2 regions of the Anabaena sp. FACHB-1391 genome follow, and region 2 is predicted to be linked to the other one. Evidence: riboswitches for the same ligand, from Rfam matches in the RefSeq annotation. Region 2 holds a riboswitch; the other holds the start of a gene.

Region 1 (22,430 bases), on a different contig from region 2:
GAATTATTCGTTGGTGTTGGTGCTGCAAGAGTTCGGGATTTATTTGAACAAGCCAAACAACAAGCACCCTGTATCGTCTTTATTGACGAACTAGACGCACTGGGTAAATCTCGCAGTAGTCCTGGTGGTTTTGTTGGTGGTAACGATGAACGGGAACAAACCCTCAACCAACTACTTAGCGAAATGGATGGTTTTGACGCTAATACTGGTGTCATTATCATCGCCGCCACCAACCGTCCTGAAATCCTTGATCCGGCCTTACGTCGTCCCGGTCGTTTTGACCGTCAAGTTGTCGTCGATAGACCTGATAAAATCGGTCGGGAAGCCATTCTCAACGTCCACGCCAGAAACGTCAAATTAGCAGCAGATGTTGATTTAGGAATTATAGCCACCCGCACTCCAGGCTTTGCCGGTGCAGATTTAGCCAACCTAGTTAATGAAGCCGCATTATTAGCAGCGAGAAACAATCGTCCAGCCGTAATCATGGCAGATTTCAACGAAGCCATTGAACGTTTAGTAGCAGGTTTAGAAAAACGTTCTCGCGTCCTCAATGAAATTGAGAAAAAAACCGTTGCTTATCACGAAGTTGGACACGCTATCATTGGCGCATTAATGCCTGGTGCTGGTAAAGTTGAAAAAATTTCCGTTGTCCCCCGTGGTGTCGGCGCATTAGGTTATACAATTCAAATGCCAGAAGAAGACCGCTTCTTAATGATAGAAGATGAAATCCGGGGACGGATTGCCATTTTACTGGGGGGACGTTCTGCTGAAGAAATCGTCTTTGGTAAAGTATCTACCGGTGCTACTGATGATATTCAAAAAGCCACGGATTTAGCAGAACGCGCTGTGACAATATATGGCATGAGTCATAAACTAGGTCCTGTGGCTTTCGAGAAAATTCAACAGCAGTTTATGGAAGGTTATGGAAATCCTCGCCGGGCTATCAGTCCCCAAGTAGCAGAAGAAATTGATCACGAAGTTAAGCGGATAGTGGATCATGCTCACCACATCGCCTTAACTATTCTCCAATTTAATCGCAACTTACTAGAAGAAATTGCCCAGGAATTGTTGCAAAAGGAAATTCTCGAAGGTGGGTATCTCCGAGAACGCATTACCCAAGCCCAAGCCCCAGAGGAACTGACAGAATGGCTACGCAGTGGTAAGTTAGAAAATGGTAAACCATTGATGCAAACTCTGTTAGTTTAGGGTGGCGTTGATTATCCGTAAAAAGAGCAATGGCCATCCTAAGTAGGTGGACGCGAGATCACCTACTTAGCATTTCACTGGTTATTTACAGCACTTTGTGTAACGGTTTGGTAGCAAATAAAATCCTATAACCCTTGTCCCATAAACCTTTTAGATATTTAGGTCTGGTACTTGAAAAAGAAAAGTGCCGTATCGAGTAAATATCACAACCCGTAGATTTTGTCCTGATTGTATTAATTAAGAACAGAAAATTGTATTTAGTCCCATTAGCAATAAGTTACACTAATTCAAGCTTTTAAGTCTACTAGGTCTTTGATGTGCATTTAAAAATTATGTCGTAAATAACTGCTCTTACACCTTTGATTGATTTTCTAAGATAGTTTAGGATATGACAGAAATTACAGCAACATAGATTCAGTGACTTTAATTGCAAATTTACCAAATTCTTTGTAAGCGGACTTCGCAAAACTTATATTAACCATCATCTTTTTCCGTCATGGTGCTGATTTTTAAAGAAAATTCCCATCGAAATAGACATACCAATAGGGCCTTAAATCAGCTACTGTTGACTGGTAAATCTTTAGGGTTTATGGCTTGCATATTAGCCTTATTCATCTGGTGGGGGTGTAAAGCTGTACAAAACCAGTTTATACAACCACAAGCAATATTAGTTTTAGGCGGTTCTACTCGCCTGTTAGAAAGGGAAAAGTTTACAGCTAAATTAGCCCATCAATATCCAAATATACCGATTTGGATTTCTGGGGGTAGTCCACCTCAGCATACCAAAAAAATATTTGCTAGTGCAGGAGTTGATCCCCGTCGTTTAAATTTAGATTATGAAGCTGTAGACACAGTTACTAATTTCACTACTTTAGTAGATGAATTGCGCTCTCGTGGTATAAAAAGTGTTTATTTAATTACATCTGACTTTCATATGCGTCGTGCTTGCGTAGTTGGTGAAATTGTTTTAGGTAGTCGAGGCATGAATTTTAAACCCGTATCAGTTCCTTCAAAAAATTCACCAGAACCCATTCAAAAATCTATTCGAGATGGTGCTAGGGCAGTTATTTGGGTAGCTACAGGTTATACAGGTGCTAATCATGGTAAAAATAAACCCTAATACTGACCCCAAGTCAACAGTCAAAAGTAATAAGTCGCTGTTCCCGTAAGATTGCTAGCGATTGAGAATGGTTGGTTTATTTACGCCAACCCGAACTAGTAGATCAGAACAGAATTAGAATTAAAAATCCCAAATTTTCAATTATCCCCAATTCCCAATATCACCACAATTTGATACCCTAGCTTAAACAGTTTTGAGAAAAGTGAAAGCGTGGAAATTCAACTTGGGCGGGGAAAAGTGGCTCGTCGAGCCTATGGAATTGATGAAATTGCTTTAGTCCCTGGTAACAGAACACTCGATCCGAGTTTAGCTGATACTAAATGGAAAATCGGCAAGATTGAGCGAGAAATCCCCATTATTGCCAGTGCAATGGATGGTGTAGTTGATGTAAAAATGGCTGTTCGTTTGTCCCAGTTGGGGGCATTGGGAGTAATTAATTTAGAGGGTATCCAAACTCGTTATGCTGATCCTGAACCGATTTTAGATCGGATTGCCTCCGTGGGCAAAGACGAATTTGTGAGCCTGATGCAAGAACTATATGCCGAACCAATAAAGCCGGAATTAATTGAAAAACGTATTCAGGAAATTAAACAACAAGGCGGTATTGCGGCGGTTAGTGCGACTCCAGCAGGTGCAAGCAAATATGGTGAGGTAGCAGCATCTTCAGGGGCAGATTTATTTTTTATCCAAGCTACAGTAGTTTCTACTGATCATCTATCGCCAGAATCTGTTACTCCCCTTAATTTAGAGGAATTTTGCCGCTCTATGCCCATTCCTGTGGCCTTGGGGAATTGCGTCACTTATGAAGTCACACTGGAATTAATGAAAGCTGGTGCAGCAGCAGTATTAGTGGGTATTGGACCTGGTGCAGCTTGTACCTCTCGCGGAGTCCTGGGCGTGGGCGTACCTCAAGCTACTGCGATCGCTGATTGTACAGCCGCTAGAGACGATTATTACCAAGAAACCGGAAAATATATTCCTATCATCGCTGATGGTGGTTTAATCACCGGTGGAGACATCTGTAAATGTATTGCCTGTGGTGCAGACGGTGTGATGATTGGTTCTCCCTTTGCTAGAGCCGCAGAAGCCCCTGGCCGGGGTTATCATTGGGGCATGGCAACTCCTAGCCCCGTATTGCCTCGTGGAACTCGGATTCGCGTTGGTACTACCGGAACGCTAGAACAAATACTCACAGGTCCTGCTGGCTTAGATGACGGTACTCATAACCTTTTAGGAGCTTTAAAAACCAGCATGGGAACTTTAGGCGCTAAAAACATTAAAGAAATGCAGCAAGTTGAAGTCGTCATTGCTCCTTCTCTGTTAACCGAAGGCAAGGTTTACCAAAAAGCCCAACAGTTGGGTATGGGTAAATAACTCATTCATGTCATTGGTCATGGGTAAGGGCTTTATCCTGACTTCTGACTTCTGACTCCTAACGCTGTAACAACTCCAAAAACTTTTCTAGTAGTCTAAAGAATGACTGGAAAAATCACATATCTAGCCTACAATAGAGATGGCGGAGACAAATGTTTCCGTTCACTCCTCACACCACACTCCGCCCGGACTATTGTTCGGGCGGTTCCTTATGTTGGACATGAATTTTCTAATTTCTTTGCAAATACTCATCCTTAAACTCAAAGAGGAGGTTTTTGCTGTGGTAGAATTTTCACCAACCTCGGAAATATCTTATGTAAAGGTTTTTAGGTATGTCAGCAGCAGCACAAGTTACAGATTCTACGTTTAAGCAAGAAGTAATCGACAGCGAAGTACCCGTATTAGTTGACTTCTGGGCTCCTTGGTGCGGTCCATGCCGCATGGTAGCTCCTGTTGTCGAAGAAATTGCCGCTCAGTACGAAGGAAAATTAAAAGTTGTGAAAATGAATACTGATGAAAATCCCAAAATTGCTAGTGAGTACGGTATTCGCAGTATTCCTACATTAATGATTTTCAAAGGCGGAGTAAAAGTAGATATGGTGGTCGGTGCTGTACCTAAAACCACTTTATCTAACACTTTGGAAAAGTATCTTTGAAGCTCAATAGACAACAAACTTCTTTTGAGTTATTCATTGACAAATGAATTACGGGACAAACTTGGTGCGTCCCCTCTCTTTTTTCAACTACAAAAAAGTCTAGGGACAGTACCATTTTTATGTATCTGGTCAAGATATTAACAATTACTCTTTTCCCCCTTGAATTAGATAACTACCAACTTGGATTATATTACAATGTGATGCCATTATTGCGGCTTTAACCATGACCTCTGAAGCGTCTTTTTCTCCATTAGATTCTCTGCAAGCGGATATTGCTGAGTTAATAGATCGTTTACCGACACTAAAACATCGGCAATTTATTCAGCAGTCCCTATCTACAATTTTGCGTCTTGCGGATAGTGACATTGAACGTCTTGATTGGAAAATACTATCTGCTGCTTTAGTAGATATGGAACGTGGTTTTCAGTTATTTTATCACTACCGTCATATACGTAAAATTACTATTTTTGGTTCTGCCCGTCTAGCACCAGAAACACCAGCATACCAAATGGCCGTTGCATTTAGTCGCGCTGTTTCCCAGCTAGGATTTATGATTATGACTGGTGGTGGTGGTGGAATTATGCAAGCTGGTCAGGAAGGCGCTGGAAGAGACAATTCCTTTGGTTTAAATATTCAGTTACCTTTTGAACAACAAGCTAACCCCGTCATTCACGGTGATACTAAACTAATTAACTTTAAATATTTCTTTACCCGGAAATTATTTCTTTTAAAAGAAAGTGATGCTGTAGCTTTGTTTCCCGGTGGTTTTGGGACTCAAGACGAGGCTTTCGAATGTATGACATTAAGCCAAACAGGTAAATTTGGTCCAGTTCCTTTAGTATTAATTGATCAACCGGGAGGTGATTATTGGCGCTCCTGGAGTCAGTATATTGATGAGAAATTGGTAAAGACAGGGCTTGTTAGTCCTGATGATCCTAGTTTATACACAATTACAGATAATCTAGAAGTTGCCTGTAATGCTATTACTAGTTTTTACCAAATTTATCATTCTAGTCGTTATGTTGGTGATCAGTTGGTGATCCGGTTGCGAGAAGATCTATCAGATGATCAAGTAGAAGCACTTAATACTAACTTTAGTGATATCCTGGTAACGGGCAAAATTGTCAAAAGTCAAGCATTACCCCAAGAAGGACAAGATGAAACATCTAATTTACCCCGCTTAGTTTTATATTTTAATCAACGAGATTTAGGGCGTTTATATCAAATGATTGGAGTAATTAATCAAGTGGTAATTCCTACTCCAGAGGAAGCAGCACATCCAGAAAGAAAATAGACTACGGGAATCTATTAATTAGTCAAAATATGGCAGCAAATAGGGAATAAACAAAAAAGGTGAACTCATATCATGTAATGTGATTGACTTAAAAATATGTAATAATACTAATTATTATGACTTAATACTGATAAATATAATCAGGCTTGTATATTAGTAGATGTGATTAGGAAAAGAGGAAACAAGGAATAGGAAATAGAGACTAATTACGTAGATATAGCGCACAGAGTAGTCTTGATTGGGAATTAGGAACTACTGCGATTTTTACATCTCACGCAAAGGCGCAAAGGCTCGAAGGAAGACAGGAATAGGAAAATAACCGTATGGTTAAAATACAGCAGATTTCATCTGATACCTGGCGTGGCGTATTACGTTAGTAGATTACTTGAATGATTCACAAAAAAAATAAAATAGAGGAATTTAACTATGCTGGAATTATTAGGATCAGGTTTGTTTTCTCTGTGGCTAGAAATGGCTAAGGTACAAATTCAACCTCTAGAAGCCTTGAGTGTACTGGCTTGGCAAGGTAGCCCTAGCTTCATTATTGTCCCTGATCCTAGCCCGGCCGGAGCTATAACCGTACAAGAATATCTCAAGGGTTTAATTACATCAAAATTAATTGACCAAAATCTCATGTCCTCTCAGGGGATTTGGTTACAGTCGGGACCGATGTTAATGGCTAACCATCAAGGTACTATACCTTTACCCGCTGCTTCTTTAACTAAAATTGCTACTTCCTTAGCGGCTTTTAAAACTTGGGGACCAAATCACCAGTTTCAGACCTTAGTTAGTAGCACTGGACCGGTGGTAAATGGGGTGGTACAGGGCGATTTAGTGATTACTGGTACTGGTGATCCTATGTTTGTTGGGGAAGAGGCCATCGCGCTGGGAAATACTCTGAATAAAATGGGTATTAAGCAGGTAAAGGGAAATTTAATCATTACTGGTGCTTTTGCGATGAATTTCCAACGCAATCCAATACTCGCGGGTCAATTACTCAAACAAGCACTAAATCACCGTACTTGGTCTCGTTCTGTGGTTTTCCAATATTCTGTTATGCCCAAGGGAACACCTAAACCCCAAGTTATTATTGCTGGTAATATCAAGGTAGACCCTCAACCGAAAGTAGGACAAACTTTGCTGGTACGTCATCTTTCCTTACCTTTGCAAAAAATAATTAAGGAAATGAATGTTTTTAGTAATAACGATATTGCGGAAATGTTGGCTGAATCTGTGGGAGGTGCTGATGTAGTTAGTTATACAGCAGCCCAACTTGCTGGAGTCTCGAAGTCAGAAATTCTCCTCATTAATGGTTCTGGTTTGGGTAAGGAAAATCGGATTTCTCCCAGAGCCGTTTGTGCTATATTTATGGCATTGCAACGTGAAGCTAGTTCTTATCAGTTGACTTTAGCTGATTTATTTCCGACCTCGGGACTGGATAACCGAGGTACAATACACTCTCGACATATGCCCAAGGCAACCGTGATGAAAACTGGTACTCTTAATGATGTTAGTGCTTTAGCAGGAGTTGTACCTACACGCGATCGCGGTTTGGTTTGGTTTACAATTATTAACCGTGGTGGAAATATATCCGCTTTTCGGGCTGAACAAGATAAACTTCTCCAACATTTAGAAAAAGAATTAGAAGTATCTACGGATATTCCCCCTACCCTTGTCCCTCATTTAGATAATTCTTTACCAAATTTTGGTGCAGCTAATCGCAATGAGATTTTGTATAGAGGTTAGCTGTCCGTTGTCTGTTTTTAGGTAGAAGTTAATACGATTTTTAGCGTTTATAAACTGCGTCTACATAGAAAAAACCTAATTTTTTCATGATTTCACCCAGGTGGACTTAGCTTGTGTAGTAGCGTATCCCTTAGTGAAGCCATAAGCTCTTTTATATTCGCCCATAGGGTGCCATATACTGTTAAAACATCCTCTCAGGAGAAGGAAGCCAGAGAAGATGATTTCTGCTCAACTTCCTTATTACCTATTTTCCTGGGGGATAATTTCTGTGATTACTTTCTGTCCAGAATTACCACCTTTAACGACAATATTTTCTGTTTCTAAATTACCGACCGCTGTTGCTCCTTGAAAAGTTAATTTTGGTGCAACTTGATGATAAATTACATTTCCTTGGGCTTCTAACAATTTTTTATTTAAATACCAAGTCAATTGATTTGATTTTAAAGACTGACTACGTTGTCCAACTGCATTGACATTACCAGTGAGATAGACAGTGTTTTCTGGTATGTTCATTTTTCCTTGATTAGCAGTGACAGTTAGATTCTCAGCAGCTTTGAAGACACGAATGGGAGAATTGGTGGTGATATTTTCCTTCTGAATATTCCAGGTTATAGAGTTACTAGTAATTTGCATTAGCGGATCTATTAACTCTAATTTGGCCTGTGGTTGGAGAATTGCAATTTGAGTTTTTAAGTTAATTTCGGCGGCATTAGCTTGACTGCGGCCAGAGATTTTGTTATCTTTATATCCTTCTATTTGGATAGGGCGATCGCTAAATAATTTATCCTCTTTAATCTGCCATATTAAATGCTCAGTTCGCATTTGTAACTGTGGATCTGTAGATTTTGCTACTACTCCTCCTGAAAATTCTACCCGTTGTTCACGAGTTTTTACCTTAGCTTCTTGGGCTGTTGCTTGTAATTGTTTATGGCTACCATTTAACTGATTACGGACAATTAATAAATCTTCTTGAGGTCGCCATTCTAACTCATTACCCTGAAAAACAATACCATTACGGGGGTCACTAGCCACAATTTTACCTTGAAGAAAAAGTTGCTTACCATCTTGCTTAATGTCAGCTTTTTCTGCTTTAATTTGATAGACAACTTTTCCGTCTTGGTAGAGTTCCCCTTGAGGACTTTCCGCTTCACCCATTTGTTTATCTGTAGTGTATTTTGCCTTTTTGGCTTTCACTTTCCAAATCGGCCTCCCTACCTGATCAAATTGTTCTAAATCCACACCAAAAAAAGTTAACTTAGTTTCGTCTTCTCTTGGAGATGAAGTATTAGTTTTTGATTGGTTAGGTGTAGATGGATTACTACAAGCAGATAACCATAACCCTAAGAACAATGATAAAGACAGGTAAACCCAATTTGTTCGTAATCTAAACTGTGAAAATGAATAGAAGTGGGGGGAACGATGTTTACTTCCCCGCTGACGTTTTGAGTTTTGTCTTCCATTCTCCCTGTCTTGTGAATATTGCATTACTCTGGAAATTCTAGATGTCTATCACTACCTCTAGGATCGTCTAAAAAGCCCATACTAGACAATGGCCGATATGGGTAACTTTGACGGGGAGTTTTTTGAATATCTTCTTTGATAGCTTCTAAATCAATATAGCGATCGCTAACATTAATTAAACTATCACTAGTCATAGATCGCAAACTCACCACCTCTACCCTAACACCACGATAGCTGACAGAATTGACAGCATAAGCTAAATCGCCATCACCGCTGACTAAAACTGCGGTATCATAGGAATCAACTAAAGCCATCATATCAACAGCTATTTCCACATCTAGGTTAGCTTTTTTAGAACCATCTGGTAATTGTACCAAATCCTTAGCAATGACTCTATAACCATTGCGACGCATCCACAATAAAAAGCCCTGTTGCTTCTCATTTGTCCGGTCTACCCCTGTGTAGAAAAAAGCCCGTAATAGCCTTGATCCACCAGTTAAACGGCACAATAACTTAGTATAATCAATTTCGATTCCTAGTTGTAGTGCTGCATAAAATAAGTTTGAGCCGTCAATAAAGATAGCTACCCGTCCCCGATTTTCCAAAACTTGTTCTGGCGTAAATATCGAGTCGTTTTCCAAATTATTCAACATTGTTGTCATACCTTGTGTTGTTATTCCTGTTATGATAGAAATTTCTAACTACATAATTTGTTAGAATGGCTTATGATAAGTCTCCGGGGCTGATAGATCAGGATTCATAAAATCAGCAGCGAAAAAGCCCTGATTATTGACTCATGTTCCCAACTGTCATTGGTGACAGTACAGCCCCGAATTGTTTTGTGAAGGAATTAGCAGTTCCCAAAATTAATCTTTTATTTTGATGTTTCTATCCGCTTAAAAACTGGTTTGGGTGTCCCCAATTGTTGTTTATCGGATAATATTCCCCATGTTGAGTGGGTACAAAAAGGGGCTAAAATTGCACTTTCTTTTTGTTCATTAAAGTTGATTCCCCAGCCTAATTGCTGATAAATATCACTGCTGATATTAGGAATAATTGGGGAGAGGAGATAAGCTGCTAGTCTCACAGATTCCAGAACCGCATATAGCACCAGTTCCACATCTTCCTGTTTACCTTGTTTATATAACGACCAAGGGGCTTGATCATCAATAAACTTGTTACTGGTTTGTACCAGAGATAAAACATAGTGACAGGCTTCATTAAAAGCTAAAGCTGTATATGCTTGTTTCACCTTGTCTCCCAACTCTAACCCGATAATTTTTAAAGGATTTTCCGCCGGAATAGTTGCTTGGGTTATGGACGGTACTTGACTAGAGCAGTATTTCTTCACCATATTTAAAGTGCGATTTAACAAATTACCTAAATCATTCGCCAAATCTGCATTCAAAACATTAATGAACCTTATTTCATTAAAATCGCCATCTTTCCCAAATTCGATTTCCTTAAGGAAGTAATAACGAATGGCATCACTACCATAATTTTCCACTAAAGTGATAGGATCAAGGGTATTACCCAGAGTTTTACCCATTTTTTGACCGTCTTTAGTTAAAAAACCATGTCCAAATACCCTATCTGGTAAAGGTAAACCTGCTGACATCAGCATTGCTGGCCAGTAAACAGCATGAAAGCGTAAAATATCTTTACCAATCAAGTGGAGATTAATTGGCCACCATGTCTGTAAAGCATTAGCTAAAGTTGGTTCTGCGTCTGGTTCTAACAATGCTGTTACATAACCCAGTAGAGCATCAAACCACACATACAATGTATGTTTAGAGTCTACAGGTACAGGAAAACCCCAGTCAAGATTTACCCGGGAAATGGAAAAATCTTGTAAACCTTGAGCGACAAAATTGAAAACTTCATTTCGTCTGCTCACAGGTTGAATAAAATCAGGGTGAGATTGGTAAAATTCCTCTAACTGAGTTTGATATTTAGACAAACGGAAGAAATAGTTCTGCTCATCCCGCCACTCCACTTCTTTGGTAGTATGGATGGGACAGCGTTTATTTTCTAGTAAATCCCGTTCTTCCTTAAATTCTTCACAGGAAACGCAGTACCAACCTTGTTGTTCTCCTTGATAGATGTCACCATTTTCCCAAACTCGCTGAAAAAACTCTTTAACTATGGCCTCGTGACGGGGTGCAGTAGTCCGACTAAAGCGATCATATTGAATATCGAGTAAATCCCACAATCTTGTAAAACTGGGAACAATTTGATCACAAAAATCTTGCGGTGCTTTTCCTAAACTGGCTGCTGAACGCTGGATTTTTTGTCCGTGTTCATCTGTACCCGTAATTAGTAAAACTTGATTTCCCTGTAAGCGTTGAAACCGGGCTATGACATCTGCCGCTATAGTTGTATAAGCACTGCCAATATGGGGGACATCGTTGACATAATATAGCGGTGTTGTCAGTGCAAAAGTCTTTTCTGTTTTATTCACTAAATTCATGGACAATAAAAGCAAATTATTAATCAGTTTTCTCTCTTAATCATCTAGATTATCTAGATAAAACTAGGCAATTATATAACATTGCTACGGTTTTTTATTAAATTACTCCTTAATCGTAACAAATTTATGGAATTGAGAATTGTTTCATCACTTCTATAAAACTCCTAAATGATTTCTTGTCAAATTTGGGAAAGCAGTTACTAATAATCATGGTAAAACCTGTTTATTTCATTGGTAGTCACAGAGAATACACTAATGCAAATTCCAGCAATATAGATGATGATGTGCATAAAATTGAGCATATAAAATTCTCCAATTCATGACAAGAGTATTAGTTTCAATATTCAGGATTTTCTGCAATGATTTTGTTTGAGATTAATGATTTAGGGCATCACAAAAAATAAACTATCCCGTCTTCTGGGATCAGCAAGATACCTGTAGTTGATGATTAGCTGGTTTTTTGTCCCCGACTACAAGAAATTTCTAGATATTTTTTGGAGTTTCCTGAACAAGGTTTCTGGGTGACTCCTAACCCAGCTTTCCTGTCTGATATTTTTGACGAAATTTATCTGAAAATATTTATAAGTTTATAGTCAGTAAATTTTCAAAATACATCAAGATAAACTGCAATTTTTTGAGCATTGTCAGTAGATTAACCACTAGCAATATAGAGATTTATCACTACTTTAGATATGGTAATCCAATGTCATTTAAGTGCATAATCGTTGCGGAATGCTATAGTATTATGTGTAATGCCAAGGTGACATTATTGCCAGTTAGGGGGATTTGACGCTTTCACATATTTATATATGATGAATACAAATTGCTAGAAATTCTGTAATCATGGTTTCAGAGTGGGTTGTTTTTTGTCTGGAAAGGTTGATTTTAGCAGGAGACAAAAAGAAAATATGCCATAATCCCCATTTGCATCAGAGAAACGGTAAAGTTAAAGATAGAATAGATTAAAAAAAAGCCGCAAAATGCCAGCCGTTGACCTGAAACCTTGTTTTTTGACTCCAAAACCAGTACAGTCAGATGCTCCTTTATTTATCTATTTACCAGGAATGGATGGCACTGGTCAATTGTTACAAGCCCAAATCCCTGAATTATCAATAGGTTTAGATATTCGTTGCTTGGCTATATCCAAAAACCATCTTGGTACTTGGGATGTTTTAGCCAGAAATGTTTTAGATTTGATTCATGGTGAACTGGAAAAAAGCCGTCAACGGCCAATATACCTCTGTGGTGAATCCTTCGGTGGTTGTTTAGCGATGAAAGTAGCAACCCAGTCACCACATTTATTTAAGCGCATTATCTTAATTAATCCCGCTTCTTCTTTTTTGCATCAGCCTTGGTTTAGTTGGATATCCCAGCTTACTCAGTTTGTCCCATCATTATTATTTAATGTTGGTTCATTAGCTTTGTTACCATTTCTGGCCTCATTAGAGCGCGTTTCTGAAAGCCAGCGCCAAATACTTCTCGCGTCCATGGGTTCGATTCCACCAGAGACTGTAAACTGGCGGTTGTCCCTATTGCGAGATTTTCAAATTGACAAAAAAGATTTGCAAAAGTTAACACAACCAGTTTTACTTATTGGTAGTGGAAATGATCGCTTATTACCTTCCGTTACCGAAATCGCCAGATTGGCTAGTATTTTACCAAATAGCAAAACATTTATCCTTCCAAATAGCGGTCATGCTTGTTTGTTAGAGGAAAATGTGAATTTGTATCAAATTCTCAAAGATAATGATTTTCTAGAAGTTAATATAAATATGCTATACCAAAAACTGTCACATCAACAGTAAAGCATAATGAATGATCAGCATCTTTAACATTTTCAGAACTGGTCTATGGGTAAGGTCACGCCGCGCTATCAGATATAATGCCCGTAGCCTTCAATGTGATAAGAATTTGATTGCTGGCTGATAAATATAAATTATAAATTATAATTTATAATTTATGACTTATAGCCAGTAGACAGATTGGTTTGTCATTCTCGAACCTAGTGGGAAATAACAACTTTCAACCCAAACATAGTTTCAAGTTGTTATGGTTGGGTTTTCACCCTTCCTGAACTTTTCTGTAAAATGCGTTTACCTGTCGGAGATGAATACTCAGTATCTCTAGACTTTTGTATAGACTGTTTGACGAGGGTAGCTAGTTCTTCTAACTGGTTAATCGCTTCTGCACCTTCTAATTTCATTAATTCACGATCATCACGCATTTCTGTCCAAGTAATCCCATAATCTGAGACTAAAAAGCGAATTAAATGATTGTCTCCTAAGCTGACCATAAAGGATGCGCTGTTCATCTGATCGCCACAAGTATAGCAGGAAGCAGGATAACCGTGCCGTTCTAGTACAACCGCCAAGGCTTTCAAGTTCATTACCAAATCTTGTACAAATTGTCTATGTTCGTTTGCTAGTCTCAAAAACACTTTTGCCCTCCAGACACCACAGTCATTTGAGTTTATTTTATATTTTCTTTAGATTCTCTCACTAATTGGCATTGTAAACTACTTATTACAATTTTCGGTTGCTTATGAATTCGTTCATGAGTTATCTCCTCCAGGTTAGTGGATAACGATGATTTAAGAAGTATCAAACTATTCAATTTAAATTTTCCTGGTACTTATATTACCCACTATTCTGGACACAGTTACTAAAATTCACATTTTTGCCTCCTCTATCCGTCTGAATTGTACTTGATCAAATTAAGACGCTTTCAGTTTAACTTAAATCCACTGATAGTCAAGTTCGTTAAAGCTATATATTTCCAGTATTAGAGACCATGTATAGCCGAATTGAGCTAATTCACCATATCTAACGCCTGTTTTCGTTATTTTGATTTTGATGTCCACTGCCAATAAATACCATACAGTATAGCACGGATTAAATTAATGGAACTGTTGAATATACATACTCAATATCTTATTTAAAGAATACTATTTAGGGACGAACGGCCGTTCGCCCGTACACAGAAATTACTAAATAAGCTGTTGAGCATTTAAAGTCTATTCTTGTCAGACTTGCATTTGTGAGACAATTTTATTGTTGAATTGAAAATAATTGTTAAATCTATGAGCAATCAAGCTTCTATCCCAGTTATTGTCAATGGTGCGGCTGGTAAAATGGGACGTGAGGTCATTAAAGCAGTAGCCCAAGCATCTGATTTGACTCTACTGGGTGCAATTGATACTACTCCGCAACATCAAGGTAAAGACGCTGGAGAACTAGCGGGTTTAAGTGAACCCTTAGAAGTACCAATTAGCAATCAGTTAGAACCTATGTTGGCCTATGTGGCTGGGGAAAGACAGATGCAGCCAGGTGTACTAGTTGATTTTACCCATCCTGATGTGGTATATAACAGTATTCGCAGTGCGATCGCCTATGGAATTCGTCCAGTTGTAGGAACTACAGGTTTAAGTCCCGCACAAATTCAAGAATTAAGTGATTTTGCTGAAAAAGCCAGTACCGGTTGTTTGATTATTCCCAACTTTTCTATTGGTATGGTATTACTACAAGAAGCGGCTGTTAGAGCTTCTCAGTATTTTGATCATGTAGAAATTATCGAACTCCATCATAACCAAAAAGCCGATGCTCCCAGCGGTACAGCCATTCAAACTGCTCAACTATTGGGAGAACTGGGCAAAACTTTTAACACTGCTATGGTGGAAGAAACGGAGAAAATAGCAGGAGCTAGAGGCAGTTTAGCAGATGAAGGGATTAGAATTCATAGTGTGCGCTTACCAGGACTAATTGCCCACCAAGAGGTGATTTTTGGTGCCGCTGGGCAGATTTATACCTTACGTCATGATACCAGCGATCGCGCCTGTTATATGCCAGGAGTATTATTAGCCATACGCAAAGTTAACCAGCTAAAGTCGTTAGTATATGGACTAGAAAAAATACTGTAAAACACTCAGCAATCATCTGTGAGAAATTTTCGATTGGCGATTTTTCCAATCCAAAATCTAAAATTCAAAATCCAAAATCTAAAATATGCTTGTTCCCCTAACTCGGCAAAAATTTGAACAAATTATTCCCCTAATTGCCTCTGGACCACAATATAAATACTATTGGGGGAAGTTTAGTAATTTTTTGCAGCGGCTATTAATTTCCGTAGTTACCATGGCTGTGCTACTGCTGATACAATTTTTGTTTAGATTGGAATTTGGGTTCATATTCTTTTTTGGGGTATTTGGTGCTTTCTTTTGGCTATGGTATCCCATATTACAGGCAAGTATCCGCAATGGAAAATGCCGCCGTTACAAATACAGTGGATTTTTCCGGGGACGAGTGCTAGATTGGTGGATTACAGATCGGTTAATGGGCAAACAGGAAACCGTCAACAGTAAAGGTGAGTTAGTAATTATTGAAAACCGCGAAAAGCGGATTAACCTAGAAATAGGTGACGACACAGGATTTAGTGTTGAATTTGAAGCCCCACTACGTCCTGCCCACAAAGCCATTACTCGTGGTCAAATAGCCGAAATGGTGGTCATGTCAAATCGTGCTGATTTAAGCACAATTGAAGAATTTAGTGATATATATATTCCTAGTCGTGACCTATGGGTAAGTGATTATCCATATCTCCGACGAGACTTCTTTAATGAAGTTAGTATGCGTTTACGTGCGAACCAAGAAAGAAGACCTCGCCGTCGTTCAGGAAGAAAAGGGGGGTAGAGAATACCCTATTCCCCAGTCCCCTAAACTTCTCAGGATTCAGCCCCCGAAGGAGGCCGACTAAAAACAGGGGATAAATAAGCCACTAAAGCACCAATAGCAAAGGCGGAAATATTGCGAACTAGAGGCAACCAGTCACTTGTACGGGTAATAACTGGAGCAATACCGAAGGCAATAAATAACATTCCCCATAAGGGTGAAAAAATTAACGCCCATTGCCAAGCAACTATTTGTTTATCGTTGCGGGGTTGAGCGGCAAAACCGCAAATAATTCCACCGACAGCGGAGGTGACAAGGGTGAGTATCCATTGTTCTCTAGGGAGTCCAGGAACTACATTACAACCGCCTTTAAGTAAGCAACCTTTGACTGAATCTAAGGACTGGAGAATGGCTTGATCTTCTCCTTGTTCACGGACAAAGTATAAGTTACCAAAGCGGGTTTGTAGTTCAATCCAGAAGGTGCGGGGTAAGAATTGATAAACTGCATCACCTACGCTAAAACTAAGAATGTTACCACCACGGGCATCCGCGACTAGGAGAATACTTTTATCATCTAATCCCCAATATTTAATTACTGCTCTACCTGGGGTGCGGTCATACTGCGTTAAAACGCGCAATTTCCAACCAGTATCAGCTTCAAACTGGTCTAATTCTTTAACTAATTTTTCTTCTTGGGGGTCAGGGAGAGTTTTTGCTAAATCTACTACTGGTGTAACAAAGCCCGGTAATAAATCGGGATTTTCATAAGCTAGGGCTGATGGAGAATTAATTGCCCAGATTGACCCAGCAAAGCAAAATAAGGCAATTGATACTAAAATTCGTCGCCAAGAACACAGGTGCATGAACGTTTTTATACTATTATTAACAGGATAATGTAACAAGTGCTTTGCAAAGAGTCACGTAAAAGAGATACTTCTTTACACTTCTTTACTTTACTCTAATATTAGTTAGATAGATCAACAAAACCTGATTGAGAAATTAGGGACTGGAGATAACTGTGATGTTATTGGTAATTTATCATTGATTAGTTAAGGTTCTGGCATTTCTTTTAGCAGGTTTTTTCCGATTGAAACTTGTCCACGCAGCTTTAATACCAATTAAAACACTACGAGTGCTGATTTGAAGATTTTCTGCTTGTTTTTTGGCAGTATTTAGGCTTTGATCAAATTGTTTGACAACTTGACCGGCACTTTTGACACCTTCACTAACATCATCAGTTAAATCTGTTATTTCTAAGCTGGTGTTGCGGATAGCATTAAGAGTAGGTGGTAACTCCCGCGAAAGAGTATCAAAAAATTTTTCAGCACTGCGAGCGGCACGGGCTAATTCCTGTAAAGCAGGTATAGATGCCACTAAAACGGCTGTGAGACTAGCAGCAACCAAGAGGATAGATAGTCCCAACCAAAATAAAGGATCAATCACTGTTATCTCATTTATGAACGTTCTAGTTTTTGAGTCAAATTATCGGTTTTGTCTGGGATGCTGCTAACATCAACAGTATTTTTCTGAATTAAGCCTTGGCTTTCGCGCTGAGTAGCATCTATGCCAACTGCGATCGCTTCCCGCAGTCTATCTACAGTTTCATCCCAGTTTTGCAGGGTGCTAGTAGAAATACGATCTGCCTGAATTTGTACGCTGGTAGAGATATCTTCAGCTAATTCAGGGATAGCATGAGCGGATTTTTTGAGAAGTTTACGCGTTTCGCGGCCTGTGCGGGGAGCAACTAGCAAACCGGCTAAAGTGCCGATAGCTGCCCCTATCATCAAACCGCCAATAAAGATTCCAGAACGCTTGTTAGTCATTTTTTTAATTTTCCACTCTATAAAACTTATCTTATATCTTGCACGCTGGCGATGAAAATTTGGGGTGACAAAGCACCCGGATTTTGTCTAAGTTGTATAGAGAATTAAGTTCTATTGGGAATAATGATATAGTTGTTACCATCGGTTCTGATGGGGAGCAGCCAATGGCTAACACCTCGCTGCACTATTGGACGTAAGGGGGAAAGTCTGGTGCAAGTCCGGCACTGTCCCGCAACTGTGAGCCAAAATATGGTAAGTCAGAATGCCCACCGATAGAATTACGTTTATATAAATCTGCGAGGTACAGATTATGTCCAGAAAAAAACAGGCATTAGTTAGTCTCACCCTAATGGCTGTTATTAGTTTTTACTTGGTAGTTGGTTTCCCCAAACCTGCCTACGCAATGCACATTATGGAAGGTTTTTTACCAGTGCAATGGGCAATTTTTTGGTGGGTTGTAACATTACCATTTTTCATTTTAGGATTGCGTAGTCTAACTCGCATTACCCAAGCTAACCCAGAATTGAAACTCTTATTAGGTTTAGCTGGTGCTTTTACCTTTGTCCTGTCAGCGTTGAAAATTCCTTCTGTCACCGGTAGCTGTTCTCACCCCACAGGAACGGGATTAGGTGCGGTGCTGTTTGGACCTCTGACTATGACAGTCTTGGGTAGCTTGGTATTGTTATTTCAAGCTTTGTTACTGGCCCATGGTGGTTTGACCACACTTGGTGCAAATGCTTTTTCCATGGCGATCGCTGGACCCTATGCAGCGTACTGGATATATAATACCACAATGCGGCTGAGTAGTAAACAAAAAATCGCCATCTTTTTAGCAGCAACCTTGGCAGATTTACTCACCTATATTATCACTTCTATCCAACTTGCCTTGGCTTTTCCTGCACCAGTCGGTGGATTTATCGCTTCATTTGCCAAATTCGCGGGAATTTTTGCCCTTACTCAAGTACCCTTAGCAATTAGTGAAGGATTACTAACTGTCTTAGTTTGGAACTGGTTACAATCTTATAATCCTCAAGAATTGGAACTTTTGCAATTAATCAAGGGAAGAAATCACGGTAATGAATCAATCTAATAAAAGTTTAAATAACTGGTTTTTAATATTAGCAGTTTTAGCCTTAGGAGTTGCACCATTAATATTTGTGCCTCATGGAAAGTTCGGCGGTTCTGATGACAAAGCTAAAGCCGCTATTACAGAAATACAACCTGAATATAAACCTTGGTTTCAATCACCATTTACACCAGCTAGTGGGGAAATAGCCAGTTTATTATTTGCTTCTCAAGCAGCTTTAGGTGCGGGAGTAGTTGGTTACGCAATTGGTGTATATAAAGGACGTTCAAAACGAGAAAGAAGTTAAGAATGACTTTAAAATTAGATACCCTAGCTTACACTAATCAACTGCGAAGATTACCACCAGAACATAAACTCATTTTTGCATTTACCACTCTGATTATTTCTCTTTGTAGTCATCCTCTAGTGCAAATTTTGATAGTAATTTGGATGAGTATTTGGACAGTAATTTATGCAAAAATTCCGGCTGGAGTTTATTGGCGCTTGTTAATATTCACTATAGTTTTTTGTTTGACAAGTTTACCAGCATTAATGGTAAATGGAGTTGAAATTTCTCATCTAGAAATTGTGAAATTAGATTCATTTTATGGGTTAAATTTTGGAGACTTCTATATTTATATCAGTCGGAGTGGCTGCATTCAAGCATGGAGGATTTTAACTAGAGCATTAGCTTCTGTTTCTTGTTTATATTTTCTCATGTTAACTGTCCCGTTTACAGAAATTTTGCAAACTCTACGTTGGTTAAGATTTCCAGTGCTTTTAACTGATTTATTATTACTAATGTATCGGTTTATTTTCATTTTATTAAAAACAGCCAATGAATTGTGGACAGCAGAAAATTCTCGTAATGGCTATCGTAATTGGCATACTAGCATGAAAAGTTTAGCATTATTAATCGGACAATTATTGCAGCGAACTCTACAACAATATAGTCAATTTTCTCTGGGATTGCAAGCACGAGGTTTCGCTGGTGAATTGCGATTTTGGCATCCCCGACGTTATCGTTTATCTCCACGATATACCATTGAAGCAATTTGTGGCTGTGTAATATTAATAGGATTAGAAATTTGCCGAAATGCAGGAATATTTACTCGAATTTGATCAGGTCTATTACACCTATCCAGGTTCACAAAAATCAGCTTTAAATGGTTTAACCATGAGGATTCCTTCTGGTAAAAAATGTGCCTTAATTGGTCAAAATGGTTGTGGTAAAACCACACTTTTCTTACTGGCTAATGGACTATATAAACCAAGTTCTGGAATTGTCAAATGGTGTGGTGAAGCATTAATTTATAATCGCCATTATCTCAGTAAAATCCGGCAAAAAGTCGGTTTAGTATTTCAAGACCCTGAACAACAATTAGTAGCTTCTACAGTTGAAGAAGATATTTCTTATGGTTTATGTAATTTAGGTTTACCCACAGGAGAAATTAAACAGCGAGTAGAACATATATTACGTGAATTTGAATTAACTAATTTAGCAGAAACACCAGTACATCATCTCAGTTTAGGACAGAAAAAACGAGTTTCCATTGCTGATATTATGGTACTAAAACCGCAGCTTTTAATATTAGATGAACCAACGGCATATTTAGATATTAAACATACTCGTAATTTGATGATAACCCTCAAAAAAATTCATCAACATGGTCATACTTTATTAATGGCCACCCACGATTTAGATTTAGTATATCGCTGGGCAGATTGGGTTTTTGTTATGGATAAAGGACAATTGATGCTAGAAGGAAAACCAGAAGATGTATTTAGCCAACGGACACTTTTAGAAGAATTAGAATTGGGTGTACCATTAATATATGAAATGTTGTTTAATGGGCTATCACCTGAAGAGAGAATAATTATAGAACGAGTCCGACAACGGATATTAAAAGATATTTGAAAATGTAGTTAACCGTAATATATTTTTGTGAATACATTGTAGGTTGGGTTAAGCGACAGCGCAACCCAACAAAGTTCCGAAAATGTTGAGTTTCCTTGGGTCAACCTAACCTACTTAGAAGTGGAATGTCAAAAGACAGTCTGTCAAACATTTTTTAATTCTGTTAATAAAATAAAAAGGAGATTATTTATAGTAAATTAGTTAATTAAAATCTCTGTGGAAATTGGATATGCAGCTTCAAGAAGTCCCTAATATTGCAGTCATTGTTGGTGAAAATGCCGTTACCCTTTCTCAATTACCTTCTGTGTGGCAAGATATTGCTAAAGGTAGGGCAAATGTTAAACTCAGTGATGCAAAAATCTATGTGGAAATGGCGCAGTTATTTCAATATAAACTGCAATATGGTGATGTTGACTTGTTTAATGAACGTCCCCAATTATTTCATTTAAAACGCTCATTTTCAGAGCTATTTGGGCAAATGGCACGAGAAACCCTAGAATTTTATGGTCATGATTTTATAGTTCATAATTATCCTAACTTTGAAGAAGTTTTGCGTAATTTGGAATCAAAAGGTTGTAAATACAGTGACGAAATCAAAGTAGCGCGTATTGGACTAGAACTTTTCCAGGAATTTGGTTATGATCTACCAGCAAGTTTTTATCATGTCCATTTAGCGCCAATTTATCGAGATCATGTATTTGAAGAAAGAGCTTTAAGATTTGATCAACGAGATATAGAACATAAACGTAGTTGGGATGCTATACTACACGCAGGTAAGGTATTTGCCATGCAAATGAAGGTACAAAGTATCGCCTCCAAATACGGTTTTACCTATCAACATGGCTGCGGTTGCAACTCTCATCTATCTTCCATTGATCAATCTTCTGGTACATTTGAGTATGAATTAAGTTTGGAAAAACGTCAACGCTGGATTCGGAGTTTTATCTGGACAGCTTGGTATGAATATGCAATATTTCCCATTGTGCCGAATACTATTTATCTGGTTTAATAAGACGACAAAATAATTTCATGGGTAATGGGAGATTTACACCTCCCATTAATGATTCATTTGAACTGAAATTTTTACCAGATATAATTTTTACCAGATATAAATGTGAAGAGAGAGAATAAATTCGGGATTTACTGAATAGATATCTTATAAAAAAAATTATAGGGACGATTCATAAATTGTCTCTACAAGGGTTTGGTGGTTACGCGCATTTAATTTTCACCAGATTTCTTGATAACTTATCTGCGGTTATCTGCGGTTATCTACGGTTATCTGCGGTTATCTGCGGTTAATTATCCTCTAGATCCTAACTCTATATTTTGCCCATTTGTGAAAAAATATCAAGCTTGTCATTTAAATCAACATTCTCCAGCCAATTAGTGAGACAATAAAGGCGTGAGGGCAAGAACGGACATAACTCCATTATAAAGGGGGAAATTTTATGAAACTCCAACTATTAGCCGCTATGGCCTTGATAACTCCCCTGTTTCTAGCTAATTCAGTTCAAGCTGGAAGCAAACAAGATTTGCAGAAACTTTTGTCAACCAGAGAATGTATTCAGTGTAATCTATCAGGGTCCAACCTCAGCGGTGCTCATTTGATTGGTGCTGACTTACGGGGCG
Region 2 (5,703 bases):
AGCGACATTGATTGTTGTAGTAAGCACTTTAACTATTTTTCCATCTACAGCTAGTGCGGATAATAATTTCATGCAGAGTAATTTGGGAAATAATGGAGATGTGGTAATTTTCAAATGTACCTCGGACTGCGGTAATATCTTTTCATTTGCAGCCGGAATGTTTTCCGGTAGCGCAGTAACGGTTATTGCTCTTACGGATACAACAAGTTTAGTTGCTACTTGGGCTGCTATTGGACAAACAGCTGTAACAGCTTTAGCTCCATTAGCGGCCGCTGCTACAACTGTTGTATCAGCACCAGTTCTAGTTCCTGTAGCAGCAACACTAGCAGTAGGAGCAGTAGGTGGATACGTTGCATCTCAGGTAGTAAGCAATTTAAGCGATAGCCACAGTCAAAATTTAAATTAGTAGTTTCTGATTTGCTGTATTTGACAATATTGGAAATCACCAATTTTTTAAGTCATCTGATTATTTCATAGAAGACTTGTAAACATAAAATTAATAAGCCTTCGGTTAATTTATCGAGGGTTTTTTGCTGTTAATATACATCTTTCATTTTCCCACCAAACCGCCTGAGAATGAATTCTCAGTCTCATAGCAAAAGTCTGTTAAAACAGACTTAATAAATATCAATCTTCATTCAGCTTTAGCTTAATTTTGCTATTAGCCAAGAAATTTATTTTTTGCTTTTAAAATCCAGTCAATTAAATTAGTGTTATAATTATTCTATCTATTTATAAGGAGAAATTATGAACATTGATACATCTTTAGATCAAATCATTCTTGATCAGATTAATATCATTCAACAACAAACCAACCAAGATATCAAACAAATTATTCAAACCGCAATTGATCTTTATTATCAAAAAATTAAACAGCCAGAAAATGATCCTCTTGCTTTACTTAAACAAAGTGACTTTATTGCGTGTGGAGAAGGTGATCCAGATTTGTCTAGCACTTACAAAACTCAATTAAAAACCATCTTAGAAGAATCTTTATGATTATAGCAGATACAGGATTTTGGTTAGCATTAGCAATAGGGAAAAAATCAAGACTTAATATTAAAGATTTTTGATTAAATTATCATTAGTGTATCCTTATTTATTGAAATTATGCCTACTGAAACTATTACACTACAAATACCCGAAACTATCTATCAACAGTTAGTTAATACCGCCACTGCTATGGTTCGGGCTACAATAATTAGCTTACCTATGAATAAACCCGTTACCCCTTTATTATAGTTGTTCGTAAACCTTTGTTAATGAGTGGTTGGTATCCTCTTCATGACTAAAAAAATTAACGATAGCATAAAATACTATTTTGTGGTACAATGCTAAAACTTAGGGTTGGGAAACTTCGGTGTAATTCCGGGACTGTGCCGCAGCTGTAAAGCAATTTTGGATTTGACTAAAAATCTCAAATCTAAAGTTGGGTAAGTCAGAATGCCAATTCTAGGGTATCTACTCAATTTCTGTCTCTGCGTCACACAGAGAAGGAGTCACGATTTTGCAATTTCCATTGACTGCTTGTCCAGGGTTATTTTACAATACATTAGCCCAAGATGGTTTTCTCTGTCGTCTGAGAATACCAGGGGGAATGATTAATTCTCAACAATTTGAGGCCATAGCGGATATTTCTGATCATTATGGTGGGGGCTATATTGATATTACTAACCGCGCTAATATCCAAATTAGAGAAATTAAACAAGGGATAAATATTCAAGTTCTGGAAAAATTACAAGCGCTAGGTTTAGCTTCTACTAATGCTAGTGTAGACCATATCCGCAATATTATGACTAGTCCTACAGCGGGTATTGATACTCAAGAACTAATAGATACTCGTCCCTTAGTTAAAGCTTGGGAAAAATATATTACAGCACATTCTCATCTCTCCCAATTATCGGCGAAATTTAGTGTGTGTTTTGATGGTGGAGGCAAAATTTCCCTAAAAGACCGCCCTAATGATATCATCTTAGCAGCAGAATTAATTAACAGCAATATCCATTGGCGATTATATCTCAGTTATGGAGAAAAAGGAGAACCAGCCAAAGACACGGGAATTTTACTTAAACCAGTAGAGACAATAGCAGTTTTAGCAGCATTAGCAGAAACTTACCTCAAACACATAGACATTAACAACCGTTGTAAACCACGTTTACGAGAAATTATCAATCACATCACCATCGAAAAATATCTGCACCAAGTCAAAGAAGAATTAGAGCCAAACACATTTAATTTTGAATTTAATCTTGAAAAACCTTCTCTTTGCGCCTCTGCGTCTCTGCGAGAGAAAAATCTTATAGGCATTCATAGCCAGAAACAAAGCGGGTTATATTACATTGGTATTGTTTTACCTTTAGGAAGACTAGAAACCTATCAAATTCGAGGTTTAGCTAATCTTGCCAAAAGATACGGTGATGATAATATCAGGTTAACACCTTGGCAAAACCTAATATTAAGCGACATTCCCCAAAATCAAATCATAGAAGTTGAGAAAGAAATTACCAACTTGGATTTAAACTATTCACCAACGGACATCAAAAGTTTTTTAGTAGCTTGTTCTGGGAAACGAGGTTGTGCTGCTGCGGCCACAGAAACGAAAGATGATGCTTTAGACTTGGCAAAATACCTAGAAAATCTTATGATTTTAGATTGTTCGGTTAATATCCATTTTAGTGGGTGCAGTAAATCTTGCGCTCAACATACCCAAGCTGATATTACCTTACTTGGTGTTGCCGGCGGAAATTTTCCCGGTTATCAAATTTATGTTCTTGGTCATTTGCTCTATGAATATGTGACTTTAGCTAAAGTTCCAATGATCATTCAGCAAATATTGGCAGTGTATCAGCAACAACGTCTAAGTTTACAGGAATCCTTCAGCCAGTTTATTGACCGTCAAAAACACCAATTAAACCAATTATTTAGCAAATCCAGTCCAAATTCAACAGTTACAATTTTAAAATACCATGTTTGATTACATCCGTGACGCTAACGAAATATACGCTAAATCCTTTGAAATTATTCGCTCAGAATCCAATCTCCATGTGTTACCAGATGATGTAGCTAAAATTGCTGTTCGTCTGATTCATGCCTGTGGAATGACGGATATTGTCAAAGACTTAGGATATTCTTCTACAGCGGTAGAAGCTGGGAGAAAAGCCTTGATTGACGGCGCACCGATTTTGTGCGATTCTCACATGGTAGCCGAAGGGATAACAAGAAAAAGACTACCCAAAAATAATAGGGTGATCTGTACCCTAAATGATCCAGAAGTACCACAACTGGCTAAAAGATTAAAAAATACAAGATCAGCATCTGCCCTAGAATTATGGCGCTTTCATATAGAAGGGGCAATAGTGGTGATTGGAAATGCACCTACAGCACTATTTAGGCTATTGGAAATGCTAGACGAGGGAGTTCCTAAACCGGCGTTAATATTGGGTTTTCCCGTCGGTTTTGTGGGTGCGGTTGAGTCAAAAGCCGCATTGTCCGCAGATAGCCGCAATGTACCATTCTTAACTTTACATGGAAGACGGGGCGGAAGTGCGATCGCTGCGGCTGCTGTTAACGCTTTAGCAAGTGAGGAAGAGTAATGACTAATCCTGGAGGTCGTCTTTATGGAATTGGTGTCGGACCTGGAGACCCAGAACTCATTACCTTAAAAGCCTTACGTATCCTCCGTTCCGTTCCCGTTGTTGCTTATCAGTCAGCGGTAGATAAAGAAAGTATCGCCAGAAAGATTGTTTCCCCCTACCTGGATAATCATCAAATTGAGGTATTATTTCATCTTCCTCGCGCCTTAGAACCAGAAAATGCCAAATCTATCTACGACCGAGAAGTTCAACCCATTGCTGACCATTTAGCCGCTGGTCGAGACGTGGTGGTTCTCTGTGAAGGAGACCCGTTTTTTTACGGTTCATTTATGTATTTATTTACTCGATTAGCTGATAAATACAAAACAGAAGTTGTTCCTGGAGTTTCCTCACTTATGGCTTGTCCTGTGGCTTTAGGTTTGCCATTTACTTATTATAATGATGTTCTTACCGTTTTACCTGCGCCATTACCAATAGAAATACTAACTAGCCAACTTCTAACCACTGACGCGGCGGCCATTATGAAACTTGGTCGTCATTTCTCTAAAATTAGGAATCTTCTCCATGAATTGGGACTAGCTTCACGGGCTAGATATATTGAACGCGCTACAAGTACGCAACAACGTATATTACCTTTAGATGCGGTTAACCCCTTGGAAGTACCCTATTTTTCCATGATTATCATCCCTACCAAAAATAAATTGTAGGAAATTGGGAATTGATAACTCTTGATATTCATCTGCGGTTAATTACCCATTTCTATCCCGTTTAAATTCTCAATAGCTTAGTTTCGTCAAATACATGAATACAAGAGTAGTCCCAGCGGTTGTAGTTTTAAGTCAAAATAGCGTTATTGTGGGGCGGAAAATTACTAATATCTTTGCAACCGCGAAATTATACGGTTTAGCTAGTCGTACTCATGATATTGATATTAGTTTTACCAACTTTGGCGAAACTGTGCGGGAATTGTTTGCTGCTGGTACGCCAATAATTGGTGTTTGTGCGGCTGGGATTCTCATTAGAACAATTTCACCCATTTTAAATGATAAGGGACAAGAACCACCTCTTTTAGCTGTCGCAGAAGATGGAAGTGCTGTAGTACCGCTTTTAGGTGGACTGAGTGGTGTAAATGATTTAGCCCGTCAAATTGGAGAAGTGCTGAATATTAAACCAGCAATTACCACCACGGGGGATATCCGGTTTCATACCGCTTTGTTGTCTCCCCCCTGGGGATATCATTTAGCTAACCCAGAACAGGGGAAAAAATTTATTGCTGACCTATTGTCCGGGAAAAAAGTCAAGTTACTCGGAACAGCACCTTGGTTGAGGGAGAGTAATTTACCTATTGATGAAAACGGCGAGTTAAAGATTAAAATTACCGAATATTTGGGTAATTATGACTGTAATTGTTTAGTTTATCATCCTGCGACCATAGCGATCGCTCTCACCAACCCAGAACCAGATACAATTACTCAAATTCAGCAAATACTCACAAAATCTAACTTAGCATCTGTTGCTGTCGCTGGCATATTTGCACCTCTTCACTTGGCCAATAATTCCCAACTCCATGCTGTAGCTAAGGCTTTAAACGTTCCTGTCCGGTTTTTTCGGGAAAACCAACTCTCCTCCGCTTCAGCCCTAGCCTTAGCCGCCACAGGTACAGACGGTCGAATTATATCATCTTCATGTTCTTCTATTGCTGTCGCCATTTCCAGCCAAATTATCAACCCCACCACAACAGGACAAGCCCAGGGGAAATTAGCCATTATTGGTACTGGTCCTGGTGGATTTCAATGGATGTCACCACAAGTAAGGGAAATTTTGCATTCAGCTACGGATTTAGTAGGTTATAAAACTTATATTAATTTAATTGCATCCTTGGCTGTCGGCAAGCGCGTCCATGAATCAGATAATCGAGTAGAAGCAGAAAGGGCTTATCAGGCGCTAGACTTAGCCGCAGCGGGAAAATATGTAGCGGTTGTCTCTTCTGGCGACCCCGGTATTTACGCAATGGCTGCGGCGGTTTTTGAGGTTTTAGACCAATATAATAAACCAGAATGGCGCACAATTGATATTCAGGTCGCCCCTGGTATTTCCGCTATGCAAGCCG

What was found. A riboswitch is a leader RNA that binds a small molecule or an ion and turns the genes downstream of it on or off. The one in region 2 is predicted to bind cobalamin.
Region 1: linked by a shared signal. The riboswitch ahead of H6F62_RS16095 (energy-coupling factor ABC transporter permease) and the one ahead of cobG (precorrin-3B synthase) in region 2 are both predicted to bind cobalamin.

What each region holds. Positions count from the first base shown of each region.
Region 1 is NZ_JACJQS010000036.1:24,224-46,653, forward strand. It holds gene ftsH (ATP-dependent zinc metalloprotease FtsH) at 1-1,206, shown strand, start outside; gene H6F62_RS16020 (YdcF family protein) at 1,796-2,326, shown strand; gene H6F62_RS16025 (GuaB3 family IMP dehydrogenase-related protein) at 2,537-3,700, shown strand; gene trxA (thioredoxin) at 4,033-4,356, shown strand; gene H6F62_RS16035 (LOG family protein) at 4,580-5,650, shown strand; gene H6F62_RS16040 (D-alanyl-D-alanine carboxypeptidase) at 6,077-7,396, shown strand; gene lptC (LPS export ABC transporter periplasmic protein LptC) at 7,637-8,881, opposite strand; gene H6F62_RS16050 (NYN domain-containing protein) at 8,881-9,510, opposite strand; gene metG (methionine--tRNA ligase) at 9,732-11,327, opposite strand; gene H6F62_RS16060 (alpha/beta hydrolase) at 12,308-13,132, shown strand; gene H6F62_RS16065 (DUF1815 family protein) at 13,375-13,764, opposite strand; gene dapB (4-hydroxy-tetrahydrodipicolinate reductase) at 14,407-15,243, shown strand; gene H6F62_RS16075 (phosphate ABC transporter permease) at 15,329-16,012, shown strand; gene H6F62_RS16080 (TPM domain-containing protein) at 16,045-16,854, opposite strand; gene H6F62_RS16085 (hypothetical protein) at 17,030-17,434, opposite strand; gene H6F62_RS16090 (YtxH domain-containing protein) at 17,446-17,814, opposite strand; cobalamin riboswitch at 17,940-18,103, shown strand; gene H6F62_RS16095 (energy-coupling factor ABC transporter permease) at 18,125-18,904, shown strand; gene H6F62_RS16100 (energy-coupling factor ABC transporter substrate-binding protein) at 18,891-19,187, shown strand; gene cbiQ (cobalt ECF transporter T component CbiQ) at 19,190-20,002, shown strand; gene H6F62_RS16110 (ABC transporter ATP-binding protein) at 19,977-20,798, shown strand; gene H6F62_RS16115 (hypothetical protein) at 21,028-21,807, shown strand; gene H6F62_RS16120 (pentapeptide repeat-containing protein) at 22,250-22,430, shown strand, end outside.
Region 2 is NZ_JACJQS010000041.1:35,563-41,265, forward strand. It holds gene H6F62_RS17075 (hypothetical protein) at 1-406, shown strand, start outside; gene H6F62_RS17080 (CopG family transcriptional regulator) at 748-999, shown strand; gene H6F62_RS21270 (hypothetical protein) at 1,111-1,242, shown strand; cobalamin riboswitch at 1,308-1,466, shown strand; gene cobG (precorrin-3B synthase) at 1,508-2,974, shown strand; gene H6F62_RS17090 (precorrin-8X methylmutase) at 2,967-3,593, shown strand; gene H6F62_RS17095 (precorrin-2 C(20)-methyltransferase) at 3,593-4,300, shown strand; gene cobJ (precorrin-3B C(17)-methyltransferase) at 4,395-5,703, shown strand, end outside.